DNA from 2 places in the Neobacillus sp. NPDC058068 genome. Region 1 is predicted to be linked to the other one. Evidence: riboswitches for the same ligand, from Rfam matches in the RefSeq annotation. Region 1 holds a riboswitch; the other holds the start of a gene.

Region 1 (7,416 bases):
GTAATCGTTAAGTTGCAGTCCGCATTGGTCACAGCAGAATGGAACCTTTCCAGACGATGCTTCATCAAAATATTGCAAGATTAATTCTCGTCGGCAAGAAGTGGCTTCCACCCATTTTTTCATTTGAAAAATATTTTTTTTCTTAACGATAAATCTTTCATTAATAAATTTCTTAAAAGCCGCTTGCAGCTCTTCAAGCCGACTTTTATGTCGATGCGGGCTATAAACAAAGTCCTCGATAATTCTCCATTGAATTTCTGAAAAACCACCAAGCTCCTTAAATTGATTAGGCAATTGCACTCCAACATCCATTGATCTTTGTTCATCCGATAATCTGTTGAACAGCCAATCAATTTGCTGCTCTGAAGGCAATTCACCTTCTGCAAGATGGATTGGAAGCTGCTCATCTCCAGGTGAATACAATAATACCGCAATACTTGGGAGCCCATCACGTCCTGCCCTGCCGATTTCCTGAAGATAGGATTCCATTTGCATCGGCATGTGATAGTGGATAATAAACCGAATATTTTCTTTATTTACCCCCATCCCAAATGCACTTGTTGCACAGATTACATCCAGCTGCCCGTAGATAAATTGTTGTTGGATTAAAATCCTTGAATTTTGATCCACTCCTCCGTGATAGGGCATTGCCCGGCAAATCCCTTTATCCACTAGCAATGATGCCATTTGTTCTGCCGCTTTTTTGCTAGTAAAATAAATGATTCCTGGTTTTTGCAGACTAGTTACCAGCTCAATTACTCTGTCTTTCTTATCATGAAAGTCGGGTAAGTTTTCAACATACATCGCTATATTCGGGCGGTCAATCGTCGATTCTATTTTGTTTATTTCTTCTATTCGAAGAGAAGCGATAATATCCTCTCTTACCTTGCTTGTAGCAGTAGCGGTAAGTGCAAGGGTTAGGGGATCCCCTAATTTTTGGCGAATGTCGCCCAGTTTTGAATAATCAGGACGAAAATCATAACCCCATTGTGAGATACAATGTGCTTCATCAACAACAAACAATGAGATGTCAAGGCCTTGCAGTCTTTTCATTATAAAGGGCATCCTGAGCATTTCAGGAGATATGAAAATAAACTTATAACTGCTTATGCTCGTAAGCACATTATTTCTTTCCTCTGTTGAAAGAAATGAATTCAAGGCAATGACCCTTTTTTCGCCAAACTGTTTAAATTGCTCTACCTGATCCTGCATGAGGGAGAGAAGTGGGGAAACAATTAAGATTTTCCCTTTTAAAATAAGCCCAGGAAGTTGGTAACACAACGATTTACCTGTCCCTGTCGGCAGCATCGCCAATGTATGATTTCCGGCAAGGATGGATGAGATTACTTCCTTCTGCCCGGTTTTAAACGAATGATAACCAAAATGCTTTTCTAAAATACTTTCTAATTCCATTATCGATCACCATACTTCGCCAGCACTAACCTTATTTGAAAATAAGTGGCTGCCGGCACTTTCTCCCTTATCAGCTTTAGCTTTTTAGTAGCAGAATGTTTGGATATTTCAAGAATTTTCGTTTGCAGCTCTGAATCCACAAAAGTATCAATAGAGAAATCATCAACATTTAATGCAAATTCAACAAAGTGATCTTCAATTGTACTTAACTTCAGATGTCTGTAATTTGCAATCATCTCTGGGGAATATCCTTGATTTAATAGTTTTTGCGTTTTCCTTGAAGAAAGTGTTAATTCATTTTCTTGTATTAAATCCTGCATTAAATAGGCTAAAACCGTAAAACGATTAGCATTTTCGCTAATATTTCGAATCAAGTAATGTAATGTATTAATGAATCCGATATGGTAATCATGATAATCCAACTGTAGTCTTTTAGCTGCCTGCGATGCCGTTAAACCAATCTGTTGAAAACCTGTCAGCCGAAACACCAACAAAGAAGGATCGATTTCATTGTCACCACTGAAGCATTCCACTACCTCGGAATAAACAATTGTCCCCATTTCATTCCTTGGTACTCTGATTTCTTTTAAAACAGATTTCAGCCATTGATGAACATGCTTATTTTTTTGGATAGGTATGTATCTTGATTCCTGGAAACCAAGATTCGAAGTGACCTGTATAAATAAACTCAGCCTTTCCCAAAACTGCGTAGTGAATGAGTGATGGTCCCAGCCATTTAGATATTTAGGCAATGGATGGTTTCCTAAAAAAGACTTACCTGTGGGCGTTGGAAGGAATCGCTGCTCGCCACAATTATAGATCCACTCGCTTTCTTGCATCATTTGAATGATGTCTTCGAAGGATTCTCTTGTTAGAGGTTCGTATACTCCAAAAAAGTTTTTCAAAGAAAATAAATGAGCATCTTGGATGGTTTGGGATGACTTTTTTCCGTTCAAAAGATGAAAGATAGAATATATCGTCCGTTCTCCGTTTAATTGTGTTAAACAGTACAGAATTATCGATGCTAATTGCGCCACCCAAGCTCTCCTCCCACACTTTTTCGAATTATCTCGACAAAATGTCCTTTTTTTCTTCCTTTTATTCTACCATGAAATGATGATTCTCGTTGCTCGAAATTGTGGAAGTTTATTAAATTCAATTAAACAAACAATAGTATTTAAAAGCATTTTTCTATTGAAAAGTTGCTCATACAGTTTTACAATAGATATGAGTAATGCGTTTCCATTTTCACAATGGAAAACGAGGAAGAATAATTTTGTTATATTACTGGGAGGTTTTTTTTCATGGCAAAGTATACGATTGTGGACAAGGAAACTTGCATCGCTTGCGGGGCATGTGGCGCAGCAGCACCAGATATTTATGATTATGATGATGAAGGCATTGCATTTGTAACTCTTGACGATAATGAAGGTATCGTTGAAATTCCAGATGTATTAATCGATGATATGATGGATGCTTTTGAAGGCTGCCCAACTGATTCAATCAAAGTTGCCGACGAAGCATTTGATGGCAATCCAACTAAATTCGAATAATATTTTGTCAAAAAAGTATTATTAAGCTACTAGCCCCCTTCCTCTTCGACGGGGGTTTTATTTTTTTCATTTAAGAAGCAACCAGGAGGGTATCCTGATTGCTTTATCTATAATTATACACTTTTCACTGTGGAAAATTTCTTAATCCATGCCTGCATCCGGGTGAACAGTAACATAAAGACGATCGACATGACAACACCTTTTATGATATTGAACGGCAGGATTCCAGGTACCACATAGTTACGCAGATCAGGATAATGTAAGAGGGCCGTATAGGCAGGGAGTATAAAAAAATAATTTAATACACTCATCATAACCGCCATTGTGGTTGTGCCAAGTATTAAAGCAAGTGTCATGCCTTTTCGCGTCTTTATTTTATTGTATAAATAATAAGTCGGCAAAATAAACAGAATACCCGCTAGAAAATTAGCAATATGGCCTACTGGAATCCCTGTTTGACTTCCAGTCGCAATATAATTTAGAACATTTTTGAAAAACTCAACTAATATTCCTGCAATCGGTCCTAAGAGTAACGCTGCAATCAATGCGGGGATATCGCTGAAATCGATTAATAAGAAACCTTGGAACGGCGGCAATGGAAAATTTAATAGCATTAACAGATAGGCAATACTGCTCAGCATTCCAATTGTCACCATAGTTTTTACTCTTGTGTTCTTCATTTTCCTCTCTCCTTTTTTGATCCATCGCTTAAGGAAGAGAGGTTCAGCAATTCAGATGCCCTTGTAAAAAAAAATACCCTCAAGAAATTTTCTCGAGGGAGATTTACGAAGGCATGCTTAATAAACGTTCAATCGCAAAAATTTTTTGAACGTCTGCAGAACCTCCATCTTCTCCCATCCAGACTATACTGTCGGCTTTGGAATCACACCAAATCCTGCCTAAAAAGGCTCGCGGGCTTAGAGTATTAACTACTCAATACCGCCGATCGGGAATTTCACCCTGCCCCGAAGATAGATCGATATTAAATTACAAGTTTATTATACTGGAGAAACGTCATTTTGTTAAGCGAAAGATCTCACGTTTCAACTTTTAGGCTTGTTTTTCAACATTTTCATAACAAAACCCGTGGACATATTTGCCACGGGTAACTTATATTCAGTGAACAACTAATATTTGTTTCGGTCTAATCAGATCAGAAGTAAGGTGGTTTAATTCTTTTATTTTCGATATTGAAATCCTTTGTTTCTTTGCAATCGAGTACAAGGTATCGCCTTGTTTAACGATATAGGCGGCATCATTTGATAAATTAATTGATCGCGGTTTGCTTTCAACTTCCGGATGGAAATGGGAGCTTGCCGCTAAAACGTTATCACCAATATTTGCGATTCCACCCTGTACAGCTTCGCCGACGTCTGCTTTTCCGAGGAGCCTTTCCGGATCCATTGCATACCTTTTATCATATCTCCATTCCATTTGATGGGCCTCAAAATGGAGATGAGTTCCGGTGGCTACTCCTGTTCTTCCCATTTTACCGATAACTTCACCTTGTTTTATCGTTTGGCCAGTTAGTACATTCCGCTTATTTAAGTGGGCATAAACGGTTACCAAATTATTTGGATGTTTAACAAATACCACATTCCCATATGTATTAGAATAATAGGCTTTGACTACTTCTCCCCCATCAACAGCAAGCACGGGAGTATCGATTTTCCCTGCAATATCAATTCCTTTATGTTTCCCCTGCCTCGTTCCATATGTATCAGATATAACACCATCTGCCGGCCAAATCCAGCGATCCTTCATTTCTTTTGTCTCTAGCATACCCGCAGCCTCCGAATGTTTGCCGCCTATGAACAATAAACTGACACAAAGCGCCATAATGATGGCAATCAAAAACCTCTTTATGTAGTCACGCATATTTCCCTTTTCCTCCTTATAACTTGACCGCTCTCTTCCACACCATATGTTCGTTTAATCAGGTTTAGAACATCTGGATTTGGGAATCAGGACTAGAGCATACTTGTTATAATTTGGAGTACACAGCAATTTTATTCAAAAAAAATCAACCTATTCGGTTGATTTTTGAATTTTATTGGATATCACGGAGATTTGGAGCCACTGGCACCTTGGTTTCTTTAGTTAAATCAAATGGTCCAAGATGTGTTAATCGTGAATCCTTCACCACTACTTTTTCCAAGCCAAATTGCTTAGCTGTTAACAATAACGCCTCAAACGATGCTAATGTAAGCTGATCATCCTTCATGTCGATAATGTCCTTAAAGGAAACAAATAAGGTATTGCCGTTTACGGTTACATCAGATAACGGCTGTAAATGCTCCAGAGAGCTTTTTAGCCAGTACGTAGGGTTATCGGTTTTCATATCCTCAAAGGCGCTGTTAATATCGCTATACGTACCTATTGAAGGTGCTAAAAATGGCAGTTCGCTTCCTTCAGGAAAATGAAAGAAAAAGGCATGTTTTTTCACGTCAATAACATCCTGATTTTTTACTCTTCCTGTATTACCGAACTCAATACCTGCTTCGTTATTTGTAAAGAAATTCAACTTTTTAATAGTGCTATTTGAGGATACATCATTATTTAAGGTTTTAATAAAACCGGTTTCCTCTGTTGATCCTTGTCCGTACTTATGGTCTTCCGGAACCACAACGTCCACACTATTTGTTTTTTCATCGAGCTTCATTGAAAGTTTGAGCGGATAGTAATCAGATAATCCCCACTCTTCTTCCTTTAAATTCGCCATATTATCAACAAATAGTGTTAGCCAAGACTTATCCTTTTCAGCAGGAACGATGATCGAAACAGGAACGAGAATCTGCGCCTGTGAGTCCGGAATCCAATAGGTTAAAACCGTTCCATTCCCCACTTCATCCTCATAGACTGCTGTTTTGGTGCTTCTTGCGTCCATAAGCTCCATTTTGTTGCTCGTTCCGGACATCGACTTACTCTGTGAAGAAGCTTCGTCTTTCATTGCAATGGTTGAATCCTTATCCGCTGCCTTCATAACTTGGTTGTTCCCTGATGATTTTTCCTCGTGTGCGGTATCGTATGAGAAATTTGTCCCATCGATCATTTTAGGAACTAAGATGAAAAAAAGCAGCAATGCAGCTGCGGCAGCCAAGCCTGGTAACAGCCATGTTTTCTTTTTACGCTTTTTTAGTGAAAGATTTTGATAAATGTCACGAGGATCGCGATGATCTTTAATTGTTGGCATTTGCATTAATAGTTCTTCGAGCTCTCTATCGCTCCACTCCGACTTTTCCACTAGTTACTCCCTCCTTTTCATAGGACATTTCCATTTGCTTCTTTAATACCTTTAAGGAGCGGTGTTGTGTTGTTTTAACTTTACTTTCCGTCCAGCCTAATGCTTTTGCTGTTTCAGCAATAGATAAATCCTGCAGATAGCGCAAAATAATGACGGCGCGTTGATCCATTGTGCAAAATTCAAGACATTTGTAAATCCATTTGATTTCTTCTTTCTGGACGGTAATCTCTTCTGGTATTGGATACTCATCCTTTACCTGATTAGTTGACCAATCAAATTTTTCGAGTATTTTTTCTTTCCAACCCTTTTGTTTACGGAAAAAGTCGATGGCTACGTTTCTAGCAATCGAAAACAGCCATGTCTTTTCGCTGCTTTTTCCTTCAAAACGATCATAAGACTTAAATACCCGAATATAGACTTCTTGAACCAGATCCTCTGCATGTTCTTTATTTCTAACCATATAAAATAGAAATTGAAAAACGTCATTATGATATTTTTGATAAAGTTCCTCGAAAACGGAGTCCATCAATTCCCCTCCCCGTTCATAATATTAGTCGTTTTCTATGTATAAAAGGTTACACCCTATTAATATAGACTTTTTTCAGCCGAAATGGAAGGTATTAACTCGTAGTAATTTGTTTAAAGTTTATGGATTATTGGAAAAAGCCCATCCCAAAGGATGAGCTTTTTATTGTTCCCCGTGAATCAAGAACAATCGGCAAATTACTTGTTAATCTTACTTTTTTCGAGGGAGCAGGAAGGAGAATGTCGTTCCCATCCCGACTTTACTTTGAACCGAGATATGGCCCCGATGTGCATCAATGATATTCTTTGCAATCGCAAGCCCGAGCCCGGTACCAGCTCTTCCCCGTGTCCTTGCTTTATCTGCTTTATAAAAGCGCTCAAAAACAAACGGTAAATCTTCTTCAGGGATACCAGAGCCAGAATCTTTTACTTTCATCCTTATGCCATTATCTTCTGAAGTAATCGTAACCCTAACTGCCCCTTCTCTTGGGGTATGCCTAATCGCATTATCAATTAAATTTGTTAAAACCTGTTCAATACGATCAGGGTCAAACGAAACAGAAGTAATTTCCTTCTCTATTTCAGCATCCAACTGAATGTCATGGTCTTTTGCCAATCCTTGAAACTTATGAATGATCCTGCTGATAAATGGCGAAAGATCTATCTCTTCCATGGTTAATT
Region 2 (7,416 bases), on a different contig from region 1:
AGCAAAGCTTCCGAATGTGAAACATATTTCGGTAGAAAACTTTTTAAATAGTCCCAGATATGACGAATTAATAAATGATCTGCAAAAATAACTGAACGAAAGGCCTAGACAAAATGTGCTAGGCCCTTCTTATTTTAATGTTGTCAACAATGCAGTTGACTAAAATATAAATAGCTTCCGTTGTATAAAGGGATTTACGGGATTAAAATGATAGTGTAATTAGAAAAATTTAATTTTGGCAACATCATATGATTGGTGTTTGACGGTCAACTTTTAGGGAGTGAGAAATATGTATATTTCCGCAAGAGAAAGACAAATCCTTGAAATCTTATTTAAGAATACGGATGAAATGACCGTGAAAGACCTTGCCAAACAAATTGGTGTTAGTGGAAGGACGATCCATCGGGATTTAAAAAATGTAGAAGATATTTTGGGCGAATATAACCTGTCATTACAAAAAAAATCAGGGGTTGGCGTCCAAATCACAGGTGACCAAACCAAGATTCACGAACTAGAACTATATTTGTTTAATCTCTCACATACAGAATACACGCCTGAAGAACGACAAACGATTATTTTCTGTGAGCTGCTAGAAACAAATGCGCCCGTTAAACTGCTTGGTCTTGCTAACGATTTAAATGTCACAATTGCTACAGTCAGTGCTGATCTAACCAAACTGGAAGAGAGATTACAAACCTTTGGATTAGCACTCATTCGAAGAAGAGGCTATGGTGTTGAAATCGAAGGAGATGAAGGTGCTAAACGAAGGGCCATGAGCAGTCTTATCTCTGTGCATCTTGATGAATCCGAAATTCTTTCCTTAACACGAGAAAATATTCAAAAGCGGTCGACCCAGCAAATTCATACCATATCTGAAAGACTTATGGGATTTGTTGAAAAGAAAAAGCTTGTTATTGTCGAAAAAATTGTCAATTCAATTGTTCAGGAATTACCCTTTTCGATGGCAGACAGCGCCTATATTGGGTTAGTGGTTCATTTAGCCCTAGCGGTGGAACGGATTCAAAAAGGCGAAGGGATTACCATCAATTCATCGTATTTAGAAAATCAAAAAGCAACAAAGGAATATAGATTCGCAGAAAAAATAGTTGCCGGGTTGGAGCAGGTTTTTACGATTAATATACCTGAGGCAGAGGTTGCCTACATCACGATGCACTTAAAAGGCGCGAAGTTAAGGCATGATCATGAATATATAAACGAAGATACCAGCTTACAGGTTGCAATCAGAACTAAAAAATTGATTGATCTTGTTGGGAATTTAGTGGGCTTAAACTTAGCGGCAAATCGATCCTTATTTGAAGGGCTCGTCATGCATTTAAAGCCTGCTATTTATCGAATGAAACAAAAGATGGGGATTAGTAACCCGTTGTTAGATAAAATTAAACGAGATTATGCTGAATTGTTTGCGATTGTCAAACAGGCAGGAAATCAGGTTTTTGATGATTTTTATCTTCCAGATGAGGAAACGGGATATCTCGTTATGCATTTTGGTGCCGCAATATTGGGCAGCAGGGATCTTATAAATTTTAGAACGCTAGTGGTTTGTTCAAGTGGAATTGGCACCTCTAAAATGCTGGCCACGAGATTACAAAAAGAGTTCCCAGAGCTAAAACATATTCAGAATGTGTCAGTAATGGAATTTAAAAAGATGAAAAAGGATAATTATCAATTAGTAATATCCACAATCCCTATTCCAGATTACGAATCGGATTATATTGTGGTCAATCCCTTTTTAAATAAAGATGAGATCGAGAAGATTCGTTCCTTTATCAATGAATATAAGATTGTGAATAGTTCCGAAAAACACCTACCTGTCACGTTGAATGCTAATGTGAGCAAAAAGAGTGCAGCTGGGTTAATAGAGGAAATGCGGGGTATCCAAGAATATACAAGGGCGATTGCTATCATTCTTGAAGACTTCGAATTAAACGAAGTAAGCGAAAAGAAGACAACAGAAGAAATCTTAACACAGCTTTGTCAAAGTCTATATGAAAAACAAAAGATTGACGATGTGGAAGCCGTTGTTAAGAAAGTCCTAGAAAGAGAAAAACTTGGAGGAATAGGGATTCCGGAAACGGCGATGGCATTATTTCATGCGCGAACACCACATGTGCAGCAGCCGTGCTTTGTCATTTCTGTTCTGCAAACGCCCATTAAGGTTGTCGGCATGGATGAAAATGAAATGAACATGATTTATTTCATTTTGCTGCTATCGCCTATGAACAGCTCAGATAATGCATTAGAAGTGTTAAGTTATATAAGCTCATTGCTAATTGAAAGTGATGAAAATATAGCCATTTTTCAATCAGGTGACTACGGTAAGATAATGGGATTACTAACAGCCAGATTTGATCAATTTTTTACCGAGAAATTAAAAGAATTAAGGAGTGTTTCGTTATGACGAAATCCATTTTGGCTAAAGAAAATATTTTATTAAATACAGCAGTAGGGACAAAAGAAGAAGCTATTCGCGTAACAGGAAGGATTCTTGTGGAAAAAGGTTATGTAGATGCAAACTATATTGAAAAGATGCTGGAAAGAGAAGCGTTAACTTCTACTTATATGGGTAATTTTGTCGCTATTCCACATGGGACCGAGGATTCGAAGTCTTTTGTTAAGGAATCAGGAATTTCATTCGTTCAAGTTCCACAAGGGGTAGACTTTGGTTCCGGAAACATTGTAAAACTGCTCATTGGGATAGCTGGTAAAGACAACGAACATTTAGATATTCTATCCAATATTGCGATTGTCTGTTCGGAGGAAGAAAATATTGAAAAGCTTGTTGCAGCAAAAACAGCCGATGAAATTTTGGCAATTTTTGAAGAGGTGAACTAAGATGTTGGCTGTTCACTTTGGAGCAGGAAATATCGGCCGGGGGTTTATCGGGAATTTATTATATCATTCAGGATATGAAACTTGCTTTGTCGATGTAAATAGTGAAATTGTAAATTTACTAAATGAAAAGAATGAATATCGCGTCGTACTTGCTGAGCCAACTCAAGAAGAAGTAACGATAAAAAATGTAAGAGCCATTAATAGTGCATCAAACCCGGAGCAAGTGATAGCGACCATTGCTGAAGCAGATCTAGTTACTACGGCGATCGGACCGAACATTCTTCCGCTGATCGCCGGTTTGATTGCAGATGGTCTGCGCAAACGTGTTGAACAAACAGATAAGCCGCTCAATATTATTGCTTGTGAAAATATAATTGGCGGGAGCTCGCTTTTAAAAGCGAAGATCTTTGAAAAATTAACAGCTGATGAACAATCACAATTTGATGGGCGTATAGGCTTTCCTGATTCCGCTGTCGACCGGATTGTACCGAATCAAGTCAATGTAGATAAGCTGATGGTAAAAGTGGAGCCATTCTATGAATGGGTGGTAGAAGAACCGAAGATCATTGGCGAGAAACCTCCGGTTAAGGGGATCACCTATGTTCAGGAATTAGTGCCTTATATTGAACGTAAGCTATTCACGGTCAATACAGGTCATGCCCTAGCGGCCTATTTTGGTTATTATTTTGGAATGGATACGATTAATCGTGCGATGGAGAACAAACAAATTCTTGAGTTAGTGGAAGGTGCCCTTAAAGAAAGCGGTGCGTTTCTAGTTGAAAAATATGGCTTTAACGAAGAGGAACATAACAAATATATTCAAAAGATTATCGGGCGCTTCTCGAATTCTTATATTGTTGACGAAGTGACAAGAGTAGCGCGCTCGCCAATCCGCAAGCTTGGACCAAACGATCGCCTCGTTAGTCCCGCAAGACAATATCAGGAGATCGTCGGAAAGAACCCTGAATATCTATTAAAAGGGATTGCCGCAGCTCTCATGTACGATTTTCAAGGGGATGAAGAAGCAGTCCAAGTTCAAGCGGCCATCAATGAACAAGGATTAGAAACAACAATAGAGAAGTTGACACAACTCGACGGAACTTCCTCATTAATCAAAGGAATTATTGAACAATACCATCAGTTGTAGGGACAAGGGGACACCTTGTCCCTATTTTATTTTGAATGCAACGCTAATAGGAAAAAACTGAAAAGATTAGTATAATAGAATTGTTTACTTAAGGATAGATTTTTAGTGCTTCCTTAACGAAAGAGTCTTTTCCATTTGGGGGAAGAAGGCTGTCCCTAGTCCCATGTTAATCAAAACTTTCCATGAGGTGACGTATGAAAAAGCAATGGAACCTAATATTTGCCCTACTTTTGATCTTAATTATCGCGGTCTTCTCAGTTATTAATGTTGAACCTGTAACGGTTAATTACTTATTTGGAAAAGCGGAATGGCCATTGATCCTCGTCATCATTGGATCAGTCCTACTAGGAGCATTATTAGCTGGTTTAATTGGTATGATGAAAATTTATCAACTTCAAAGAACTTTGAAAAAGGCTGCAGTAAAAACAGATGACCAATAAATTCTGACTTAGAATGAGTCACTCATTGTATTAAAGCAATGGGGGACTCATTTTTCCATTTACTTAGAATCTCTATAAGAGGACCTATTTTATGAAAAAAGTCGAGCGGGTTTCGACGTTATTTTTATCAATTTCCCGGGAAAAAGCCAAACGGCAGAAGGAAATAGTCATGATTCAATCAAACGTTTAGTTAATACGGAAATATAGGAATACCTGTCGAAACGTGTATTATGAGCGGCAGATACTTATTTTCCGCCACGAATTGCACATAAAATAAACAAGAAGAATCCTATATTCGACGATATATTTACTGATTTTAAGTTGTAAACCCCTTATTTATAAGCACTTGATCTGATTTCAATCAAACGATTGATTAGTTTTTTTGAAACTAATCAATCGTTTGATTGAAAATGTAGTATTCCTTGAAATATTAGGCTTCTTATCATAAAACTACGAAGAAATTTGTTGGAAAATAGAGGGTGGAAAAAGTCCGAGAAAATGAGATTAGTTAAGAAAAGATTTATCATAATGGAGAATTCAAGTATCATTAAAGCAGCGGGGGAATCTCCCTTTTTCTACAAGTTAGTCATATAATGTGATTTCTAATGCTAACAGTGTTATAATATGTTATAAATATGAATAGTCCTTCGGGGTCGGGTGAAAGTCCCAATCGACGGTGATGAAGAAATTCTAAGCCCGTGAGCCTTTTTTAAGGCAGGATTTGGTGTGAATCCAAAGCCGACAGTATAGTCTGGATGGGAGAAGGACGTATGAGCATGCCTTATTTCCTTATGAAGAAAAACACACTTCAGAAGGTTTATTTAGTGATGCTTACAACACGAAAACTCCTAACCACCCCGTAGAGATGATCTATGGGGTTTTATTATTTTTATAAAACCCAAACAAAATTTCATATGCAATGTCCTTCGGGGTCGGGTGAAAGTCCCAATCGACGGTGATGAAGAAATTCTAAGCCCGTGAGCCTTTTTATAAAGGCAGGATTTGGTGTGAATCCAAAGCCGACAGTATAGTCTGGATGGGAGAAGGATGTATGAGCAATGGTATCAAGCTTTTGAAGAAAAAATAACCTTCAGAAGGCTTATTTAGTACTGCCGTTATTCCATACTCTCCTCCTAAACCCCTTAGTGACGTATTCTAAGGGGTTTTATTTTTGGAAGGAAGCAGGAGAACCGTCCCCAGCTTCCTGTAAACCGTGATTGGAGGGGATCAAGATGACGGATGAGTTTTATATGGATTTTGCCTTGAAATTGGCGCAAGTTGCTGAGGGACAAACTGCCCCGAATCCCGTTGTGGGTGCTGTGATTGTGAAAGATGGAGAAATTATTGGATTCGGTGCTCATTTGAAAGCGGGATGCCCGCATGCAGAGGTCCATGCATTGCAAATGGCAGGAAATCGGGCTAAAGGAAGTACAGTTTATGTGACGCTCGAACCATGCAGTCATTATGGAAAAACACCTCCATGTGCCATGGCCCTAGTAGAATCCGGTGTGGAACGTGTAGTCATTGCCTCGATGGATCCTAATCCTTTAGTCGCGGGCAAAGGCGTTGCTCTTTTGAGAGACGCTGGGATTGAAGTGAAAACAGGTGTTTTGAAAGACCAGGCTGATGTTTTAAATGAGGCATTCTTTCATTTCATTCAACAAAATAAACCTTTTGTGACATTGAAACAGGCAATTACACTTGATGGCAAGATAACGGCACAGACGGGTTGTGGTGAAAAAATTACCGGCAGCGAGGTGCAACAAGATGTGCACAATGCCCGCGAGAAGTATGATGCGATTTTAGTCGGTCTTGGGACCGTTTTATCGGATAATCCGAGTCTAACGAATCGGCTTGGCAAGACGAAAAAACAACCAATTCGAATCATTTTAGATACACATTTAACGATGCCGCACGATAAAAAAGTTATTACGGATGAGCAGTCACAGACGTGGATTTTCACCGGATCGGAGGCAGCGGCTGAAAGGATTGCTAGTTTTCAACAGCCGCATGTAGAAATCATCCAACTTTCGCAGCCAACCATCGACATTACCGAGTTACTGACGGAGCTTGGAAAACGTCAGGTGATGAAACTTTATGTAGAAGGCGGTAAAACCGTCAATGCAAGCTTTTTGAAATCAGGCTTGGTAAACCAATTGATCACCTATATTGCACCGAAAATTGTCGGCGGGAATAGGGCAGTACCCATGTTTGCTGATTTAGATGTCCTGCAAATGACAGACGCTTACGAATTGAAATTTCAACATGTAGAAGTGATTGGCGAGGACCTGAAAATAACGTCGGTACTGAAATGAGGTGTAAATCATGTTTACAGGAATTGTAGAAGATTTAGGTAAGGTCAAAGCGATCAAAAGTGGGTCCAATAGTATGCAGTTAACGTTAGAATCGAAAAAAATTGTAGAAGACATTCATTTGGGTGATAGTATCGCGGTAAATGGCGTCTGCTTAACCGTCACCGCTTTTTCAACCAACACATTTACAGTTGATGTTATGCCGGAAACGGTGAAGGCAACCAATATCCAGTCGTTCCAAATTGGTCATGTGGTCAACCTGGAACGGGCGATGCCGGCAAATGGCCGGTTTGGTGGTCATTTCGTTTCAGGGCATGTGGATGGAACAGGTGTCATTTTACGAAAAAGGAAGCTTGAAAATGCGGTATATGTTGATATTGGCATCAAAGAAGAACTGAGTAAATATTGCGTACTGAAAGGTTCGATAGCGATTGATGGAATCAGTTTAACGATTTTTGATGTGCAGCCTAGACAGCTGACTGTTTCGCTTATTCCCCTCACGTTTAGTGAAACGATACTAGGGATTAAAAGAGAACATGATGTCGTGAATATTGAAAATGACATGCTTGGAAAATATGTTATTCATCAATTGGAGCGCAAGCAAGAGAGTTCGCCGATTACGATGGATTTTTTACGACAAAATGGATTTTAGAAAAGGCGGTGT

Evidence for each region. A riboswitch is a leader RNA that binds a small molecule or an ion and turns the genes downstream of it on or off. The one in region 1 is predicted to bind FMN.
Region 2: another riboswitch for FMN. It lies ahead of ribD (bifunctional diaminohydroxyphosphoribosylaminopyrimidine deaminase/5-amino-6-(5-phosphoribosylamino)uracil reductase RibD); the one in region 1 lies ahead of ACFVSW_RS16775 (ECF transporter S component).

The regions. Positions count from the first base shown of each region.
Region 1 covers NZ_JBHVSI010000013.1:161,558-168,973, reverse strand. The annotation lists gene ACFVSW_RS16790 (RecQ family ATP-dependent DNA helicase) at 1-1,413, opposite strand, end outside; gene ACFVSW_RS16785 (YpbB family protein) at 1,413-2,450, opposite strand; gene ACFVSW_RS16780 (ferredoxin) at 2,718-2,966, shown strand; gene ACFVSW_RS16775 (ECF transporter S component) at 3,080-3,646, opposite strand; FMN riboswitch at 3,809-3,943, opposite strand; gene ACFVSW_RS16770 (peptidoglycan DD-metalloendopeptidase family protein) at 4,083-4,844, opposite strand; gene ACFVSW_RS16765 (negative regulator of sigma-X activity) at 5,017-6,210, opposite strand; gene sigX (RNA polymerase sigma factor SigX) at 6,185-6,736, opposite strand; gene ACFVSW_RS16755 (ATP-binding protein) at 6,947-7,416, opposite strand, start outside.
Region 2 covers NZ_JBHVSI010000014.1:121,358-128,773, reverse strand. The annotation lists gene ACFVSW_RS17410 (PTS mannitol transporter subunit IIBC) at 1-91, shown strand, start outside; gene ACFVSW_RS17405 (BglG family transcription antiterminator) at 290-2,419, shown strand; gene ACFVSW_RS17400 (PTS mannitol transporter subunit IIA) at 2,416-2,853, shown strand; gene ACFVSW_RS17395 (mannitol-1-phosphate 5-dehydrogenase) at 2,855-4,000, shown strand; gene ACFVSW_RS17390 (LapA family protein) at 4,195-4,440, shown strand; FMN riboswitch at 5,080-5,211, shown strand; FMN riboswitch at 5,359-5,492, shown strand; gene ribD (bifunctional diaminohydroxyphosphoribosylaminopyrimidine deaminase/5-amino-6-(5-phosphoribosylamino)uracil reductase RibD) at 5,673-6,755, shown strand; gene ribE (riboflavin synthase) at 6,766-7,404, shown strand.